DNA from 3 places in the Carnobacterium sp. AT7 genome. Region 2 is predicted to be linked to each of the others. Evidence: a T-box and tRNA genes for the amino acid it is inferred to sense, from the RefSeq annotation. Region 2 holds a T-box; the other regions hold tRNA genes.
The links. The T-box of region 2 lies ahead of serS (serine--tRNA ligase). A T-box ahead of a tRNA ligase gene usually reads a tRNA of that ligase, here a tRNA-Ser.
Positions count from the first base shown of each region.

Region 1: it encodes a tRNA-Ser, which carries the amino acid that the T-box ahead of serS (serine--tRNA ligase) is inferred to sense. The anticodon was not compared.
Region 3: it encodes a tRNA-Ser, which carries the amino acid that the T-box ahead of serS (serine--tRNA ligase) is inferred to sense. The anticodon was not compared.

Region 1 covers NZ_ABHH01000050.1:5,982-8,214, reverse strand. Annotated here, with positions in the region: partial or broken rRNA gene CAT7_RS11620 (23S ribosomal RNA) at 1-510, shown strand, start outside; rRNA gene rrf (5S ribosomal RNA) at 602-717, shown strand; tRNA gene CAT7_RS11610 (tRNA-Asn) at 730-803, shown strand; tRNA gene CAT7_RS11605 (tRNA-Ser) at 859-947, shown strand; tRNA gene CAT7_RS11600 (tRNA-Glu) at 959-1,030, shown strand; tRNA gene CAT7_RS11595 (tRNA-Val) at 1,077-1,149, shown strand; tRNA gene CAT7_RS11590 (tRNA-Asp) at 1,169-1,241, shown strand; tRNA gene CAT7_RS11585 (tRNA-Phe) at 1,277-1,352, shown strand; tRNA gene CAT7_RS11580 (tRNA-Tyr) at 1,358-1,441, shown strand; tRNA gene CAT7_RS11575 (tRNA-Trp) at 1,471-1,544, shown strand; tRNA gene CAT7_RS11570 (tRNA-His) at 1,582-1,654, shown strand; tRNA gene CAT7_RS11565 (tRNA-Gln) at 1,666-1,737, shown strand; tRNA gene CAT7_RS11560 (tRNA-Cys) at 1,770-1,840, shown strand; tRNA gene CAT7_RS11555 (tRNA-Leu) at 1,875-1,958, shown strand; gene CAT7_RS11550 (ISL3 family transposase) at 2,132-2,233, opposite strand, start outside.
Region 2 covers NZ_ABHH01000023.1:17,822-20,054, reverse strand. Annotated here, with positions in the region: gene CAT7_RS08910 (serine hydrolase) at 1-591, shown strand, start outside; T-box leader at 710-947, shown strand; gene serS (serine--tRNA ligase) at 1,014-2,233, shown strand, end outside.
Region 3 covers NZ_ABHH01000037.1:14,396-16,628, reverse strand. Annotated here, with positions in the region: tRNA gene CAT7_RS10710 (tRNA-Arg) at 1-36, shown strand, start outside; tRNA gene CAT7_RS10705 (tRNA-Pro) at 71-144, shown strand; tRNA gene CAT7_RS10700 (tRNA-Ala) at 156-228, shown strand; tRNA gene CAT7_RS10695 (tRNA-Met) at 257-330, shown strand; tRNA gene CAT7_RS10690 (tRNA-Ile) at 353-426, shown strand; tRNA gene CAT7_RS10685 (tRNA-Ser) at 464-553, shown strand; tRNA gene CAT7_RS10680 (tRNA-Met) at 580-652, shown strand; tRNA gene CAT7_RS10675 (tRNA-Asp) at 691-763, shown strand; tRNA gene CAT7_RS10670 (tRNA-Gly) at 769-839, shown strand; tRNA gene CAT7_RS10665 (tRNA-Ile) at 848-921, shown strand; tRNA gene CAT7_RS10660 (tRNA-Ser) at 954-1,041, shown strand; tRNA gene CAT7_RS10655 (tRNA-Glu) at 1,067-1,138, shown strand; tRNA gene CAT7_RS10650 (tRNA-Ser) at 1,186-1,275, shown strand; tRNA gene CAT7_RS10645 (tRNA-Met) at 1,302-1,374, shown strand; tRNA gene CAT7_RS10640 (tRNA-Asp) at 1,415-1,487, shown strand; tRNA gene CAT7_RS10635 (tRNA-Phe) at 1,503-1,575, shown strand; tRNA gene CAT7_RS10630 (tRNA-Gly) at 1,587-1,657, shown strand; tRNA gene CAT7_RS10625 (tRNA-Ile) at 1,668-1,741, shown strand; tRNA gene CAT7_RS10620 (tRNA-Glu) at 1,761-1,832, shown strand; gene CAT7_RS10615 (hypothetical protein) at 2,109-2,233, opposite strand, start outside.

The sequences.
Region 1 (2,233 bases), on a different contig from region 2:
TGATCCGGTGGTTCCGCATGGAAGGGCCATCGCTCAACGGATAAAAGCTACCCTGGGGATAACAGGCTTATCTCCCCCAAGAGTCCACATCGACGGGGAGGTTTGGCACCTCGATGTCGGCTCATCGCATCCTGGGGCTGTAGTCGGTCCCAAGGGTTGGGCTGTTCGCCCATTAAAGCGGTACGCGAGCTGGGTTCAGAACGTCGTGAGACAGTTCGGTCCCTATCCGTCGCGGGCGTAGGAAATTTGAGAGGAGCTGTCCTTAGTACGAGAGGACCGGGATGGACACACCTCTGGTGTACCAGTTGTTCTGCCAAGGGCATTGCTGGGTAGCTATGTGTGGACGGGATAAACGCTGAAAGCATCTAAGCGTGAAGCCCCCCTCAAGATGAGATTTCCCATCACGTAAGTGAGTAAGACCCCTGAGAGATGATCAGGTAGATAGGTTGGAAGTGGAAGTCTAGCGATAGATGGAGCGGACCAATACTAATCGGTCGAGGACTTAACCAAATTTTTTAAACGGTGTAAGAGGGTTTCAGAACGAAAAATGATTTTTAACTTATCCAGTTTTGAGAGAACAACGTTCTCTTGATTGAAATTGTGTGGTGATGATGGCAAGAAGGTCACACCTGTTCCCATGCCGAACACAGAAGTTAAGCTTCTTAGCGCCGATGGTAGTGAAGGGTTTCCCTTTGTGAGAGTAGGACGTTGCCACGCACATTCAATTATTCCGCAATAGCTCAGTTGGTAGTAGCGCATGACTGTTAATCATGATGTCGTAGGTTCGAGTCCTACTTGCGGAGTTCCATAGTCAAACTATGTAAATATAAACGAGATTAGTTTAAGTGAACCCCACCTGGAGAGTTGTCCGAGTGGCCGAAGGAGCATGATTGGAAATCATGTAGGCGGTGAACACTGTCTCAAGGGTTCGAATCCCTTACTCTCCGTTTGAAAAAACGGCCCGTTGGTCAAGCGGTTAAGACACCGCCCTTTCACGGCGGTATCACGGGTTCGATTCCCGTACGGGTCATCAGTAACGACGTTACTGGTTAAAAAAAGCAGTAGTAAGATTCTTCGGAGGTTTAGCTCAGCTGGGAGAGCATCTGCCTTACAAGCAGAGGGTCGGCGGTTCGATCCCGTCAACCTCCATTGGTTTAAGTTATAAAAAGGTCTCGTGGTGTAGGGGTTAACATGTCTGCCTGTCACGCAGAAGATCGCGGGTTCGATTCCCGTCGAGACCGTTGGTTTGAAAAATTAAATAAACCATTTATATAATGGCCTGGTAGCTCAGTTGGTAGAGCACTTGATTGAAGCTCAAGGTGTCGGCAGTTCGATTCTGTCCCAGGCCACCATTATTGGAGGGGTAGCGAAGTGGCTAAACGCGGCGGACTGTAAATCCGCTCCTTCGGGTTCGGCAGTTCGAATCTGCCCCCCTCCACCATTTTTTAAAAGAAATAACCTTTATAAGATAGGGGTATAGTTTAAAGGTAGAACTATGGTCTCCAACACCATCAGTGTGGGTTCAATTCCTACTACCCCTGCCATTTTTAATGTAAGATGGGCAAAAAAATAATTACCATGGCGATTGTGGTGAAGTGGTTAACACACCGGATTGTGGTTCCGGCATGCGTGGGTTCGATCCCCATCAGTCGCCTTTTTTTTTCATGGGCTATAGCCAAGCGGTAAGGCAAGGGACTTTGACTCCCTCATGCGTTGGTTCGAATCCAGCTAGCCCAGTTTAATTGAATGAACCATTCAACTAAAAAGATGGCGGTATAGCCAAGTGGTAAGGCAGAGGTCTGCAAAACCTTCATCACCGGTTCAAATCCGGTTACCGCCTTATGTTCGAAAAGATGAAAAAAAGTAGTCCATATGCCGGCGTGGCGGAACTGGTAGACGCGCTGGACTCAAAATCCTGTGCCCGCGAGGGCGTGCCGGTTCGATTCCGGCCGCCGGTATACTAAATACACCTCACATCTATAAGATGCTAGGTGTATTTTTTTGTTCATTTCTTTAATCAGTCTCTTTGGAATCGTCGTCAAATGGTGTGGATGCTTCAAAGATTCTTATGAATAGTGGCTCTTCGTCAAATGGTGTGGATGAGCAAAATTTAGTTAAAATAAAATCTAATTTAGGCAGCGTGAGGTAACTGACTCATGCTGTTTTTTTTCGCTTTAAAACTAATCAAAATACGGCATCTAAAATTCTGGAAATTCCGATAACCATAAGCAAC
Region 2 (2,233 bases):
CCAGGTTTAGATCATGAACGTGAAAACGTTGATGGGCTGAAAACAGGTACGACTGATTTTGCTGGAGCTTCAATGACAGGAACAGCTGAACAAGAAGGCATGAGAATTATTACTATTGTCATGAATGCAACGAATGGACAAAAAGATTTAGGTAAACGTTTTGTTGAGACAGATAAAATGATGGATTGGGCTTTTGAAAACTGGAGCAAGGTTCAAGTTTTTAAAGAAGGACAAACTTTAGACAATGTTGATCCTGCTAAAGTTGATAAAGGTAAAAAAGATACTGTAAAACTAGCAATTCAATCTGACGTTTCTCTTCTTGTTCCGACGAATACGGATAGTGCAAATACTGAGACAACTGTTCAATTGCAAAAAGATTTGTTAAATGAATCAGGCCATTTAACAGCGCCAATTAAAAAAGGTACTGAAGTAGGTACCGTCCAAGTGATTAGTGAAGGCGATGATCTAGGGTATGTTAATGGCGATAAAGGCGAAGAAGTTACCGTTGTAGCAGCTTCAACTGTTGAAAAAGCGAATGTATTTATTTTAGCAGGACGTTGGATGAAAGATTTTATAAGCAACTTATTTTAAAATGTGTTCATCTTAAATTTCTACTAATTTTATAGCAAAGGGCTGGGGAAAGATTCCAGCCTTTTTTTGTTGACTTAAGGGAAGAGATTAAGGTAAAATGTAAGCAATTGAATGAACACGAACGTTAGTAATGCGAAATAGTAAAAGGTATTAAATACACAAAGAGAGTCAATGGTTGGTGAAAATTGACGGTTTAATCTTTTGAATCCATCGCGTGAAGTAAACAATGAACTCAATTTTGTTGATAAAATTGTTTCGGATCCAGACCGTTATCTGATTGTAAAGTGTAGAGGATTCATAGGCAGTCTTCTAAATTTGGGTGGTACCGCGAACGTTGAGGCCATTTCGTCCCATAAATAAGGGGATGAAATGGCTTTTTTTGTACAATTTAATAGGAATAACCATAAGAAAGGAAGAATGAGATGCTAGATATTAAACAATTAAGAACGGATTTTGATGTTACAGCGAAAAAATTAGAAATACGAGGAGTCAAAAGTGAGTTATTAGAGGAGTTTGTTACATTAGACAAAGAAAGACGTTCTTTAATAGTAACAACTGAAGAATTAAAGAGTTACCGTAATGAAGTATCCGGCGCTATTGCAACGTTAAAACGTAGTAAAGCAAATGCAGATGATAAAATTAAAGAAATGCGTGAAGTTGGAGAAAAAATAAAAGAGTTAGATGAACAATTGGCAGTAATTGATGAAAAAATAGAAAATATTGCTACAGGGCTACCAAACTTGCCACACGAATCTGTTCCAGTTGGAGCAGATGAAGAAGCAAATGTTGAGATTCGCAAATGGGGAACACCGCTAAAAGTAGATTTTGAATCAAAAGCGCATTGGGAAGTTGCAGAAGAATTAAATATCTTAGATTTTGAACGAGGAGCTAAAGTTTCTGGAAGTCGTTTTGTTTACTATAAGGGACTAGGTGCTAGACTAGAAAGAGCTGTATACAACTTCATGCTAGATTTGCATACAGAAGAACACGGGTATACAGAAATGATGACGCCGTATTTAGTTAACAGTGATTCAATGTTTGGTACAGGACAATTTCCTAAATTTAAAGAGGATGTCTTCCAAATTGAAGGAACAGATTTAACGTTGATTCCAACAGCAGAAGTTCCTTTAACAAACTATTACCGTAATGAAATTTTAAAAGAAGAGCAACTTCCAGTATATTTTACTGCATTAAGCCCATCTTTTAGATCAGAAGCTGGTAGTGCAGGAAGAGATACTCGTGGATTGATTCGTTTGCATCAGTTCAATAAAGTAGAAATGGTTAAATTCAGTAAGCCAGAAACATCTTATGATGAATTAGAAAAAATGACAAATAATGCTGAGGCAGTTTTGCAAAAACTTAATTTGCCTTATCGCGTTTTAGCGCTATGTACGGGAGATATGGGCTTCTCAGCTGCTAAAACGTATGATTTAGAAGTGTGGATTCCTGCTCAAGAAACATATCGTGAAATCAGCTCTTGTTCAAATACTGAAGCTTTCCAAGCTAGACGAGCAAAAATCCGTTACCGTAATGAAGAAACAGGTAAATTAGAATATGTCCATACGCTAAATGGCTCTGGATTAGCTGTCGGAAGAACGATAGCAGCTATCTTAGAAAACTATCAACAAGCAGACGGCTCAGT
Region 3 (2,233 bases), on a different contig from region 2:
ATCAAGGGGTTAGAGGTTCAAGTCCTCTTGGGTGCATTTCTTTTGAAAGAAAGAATAAAACCTTATTTAACGGGAAGTAGCTCAGCTTGGTAGAGCACTTGGTTTGGGACCAAGGGGTCGCAGGTTCGAATCCTGTCTTCCCGATTTAAAAATTAGGGGCCTTAGCTCAGCTGGGAGAGCGCCTGCCTTGCACGCAGGAGGTCAGCGGTTCGATCCCGCTAGGCTCCACTTTTTTTAAAATTATTACTTTTATTATGGCGGTGTAGCTCAGCTGGCTAGAGCGTCCGGTTCATACCCGGGAGGTCGGGGGTTCGATCCCCTTCGCCGCTATTATTATTATTTAAAAGATCTTGGACCTTTAGCTCAGTTGGTTAGAGCAGACGGCTCATAACCGTCCGGTCGTAGGTTCGAGTCCTACAAGGTCCATTAATCAGTTAAGATTAAAGTACCCTTGTATCATAATGGAGGATTACCCAAGTCCGGCTGAAGGGAACGGTCTTGAAAACCGTCAGGTGTGTAAAAGCACGCAAGAGTTCGAATCTCTTATCCTCCTTTTTTTTAAAGCTTCATTAATATTATCGCGGGGTGGAGCAGTTGGCAGCTCGTCGGGCTCATAACCCGAAGGTCACAGGTTCAAGTCCTGTCCCCGCAATTTATCTTTTTTAAAAGATAGTTTTTAAATGTAAAAAAGGTCTCGTGGTGTAGGGGTTAACATGTCTGCCTGTCACGCAGAAGATCGCGGGTTCGATTCCCGTCGAGACCGTTTTTGCGAGTGTAGTTTAGTGGTAAAACCACAGCCTTCCAAGCTGTTGATGCGAGTTCGATTCTCGTCACTCGCTTTTTTTATGGGCCTATAGCTCAGCTGGTTAGAGCGCACGCCTGATAAGCGTGAGGTCGATGGTTCGAGTCCATTTAGGCCCATTGAATAAATTAATACTTATTTTTTAGTTATTGGGGAAGTACTCAAGTGGCTGAAGAGGCGCCCCTGCTAAGGGTGTAGGTCGTTAACGCGGCGCGAGGGTTCAAATCCCTCCTTCTCCGTATTATATTTTTTTGTAATTTTATAGGCCCGTTGGTCAAGCGGTTAAGACACCGCCCTTTCACGGCGGTATCACGGGTTCGATTCCCGTACGGGTCATAAACATTTTTGTTTAATTTAATACAGTATCATCTTATCAGTCTTATGGAGGATTACCCAAGTCCGGCTGAAGGGAACGGTCTTGAAAACCGTCAGGTGTGTAAAAGCACGCAAGAGTTCGAATCTCTTATCCTCCTTTTTTTAAATGTTTCATTAATATTATCGCGGGGTGGAGCAGTTGGCAGCTCGTCGGGCTCATAACCCGAAGGTCACAGGTTCAAGTCCTGTCCCCGCAATTTATCTTTTTTTTTAAAGATAGTTTTTAAATGCAAAAAAGGTCTCGTGGTGTAGGGGTTAACATGTCTGCCTGTCACGCAGAAGATCGCGGGTTCGATTCCCGTCGAGACCGTTTAATTAAATATTTGGCCCGGTAGCTCAGTTGGTAGAGCACTTGATTGAAGCTCAAGGTGTCGGCAGTTCGATTCTGTCCCGGGCCATTTCTTGTAATGCGGGTGTAGTTTAGTGGTAAAACCACAGCCTTCCAAGCTGTTGATGCGAGTTCGATTCTCGTCACCCGCTTTTTTTTTTTGGGCCTATAGCTCAGCTGGTTAGAGCGCACGCCTGATAAGCGTGAGGTCGATGGTTCGAGTCCATTTAGGCCCATTGCACTATTTAAAATAATGGCCCGTTGGTCAAGCGGTTAAGACACCGCCCTTTCACGGCGGTATCACGGGTTCGATTCCCGTACGGGTCATAAAATAAACAAAAAAAAGGATTGGAGATTTTTTCTCCGATCCTTTTTTTTGTTTTATCATGGATGCTGCAGTAAGGAAGTGAATCGAAACATCACTACCTATAGTTTATACAAGTGAAAATCCTCCCTTTGAATGTGGTGTCGTAACTTTATTCTAACGGAGATTTTCGCTTGTTTTAATTTTTTGTCATTTTCTATAAAAATAGTGCTGGCGACTTTTAGTCACCAACACTAACTATTATAGAACCTCTAAACGTCACTACCTTTATTTTATATTTAATTTGTATGAATGAATAGAATAACACTAAAGGATATAAAAAAGGCAACTGAATATAACTGTAAAGCTCTTTGTTTAAGTTTCTTAGCAATCAACTCTTCTTTAGAAAAGAGATACTGAATAA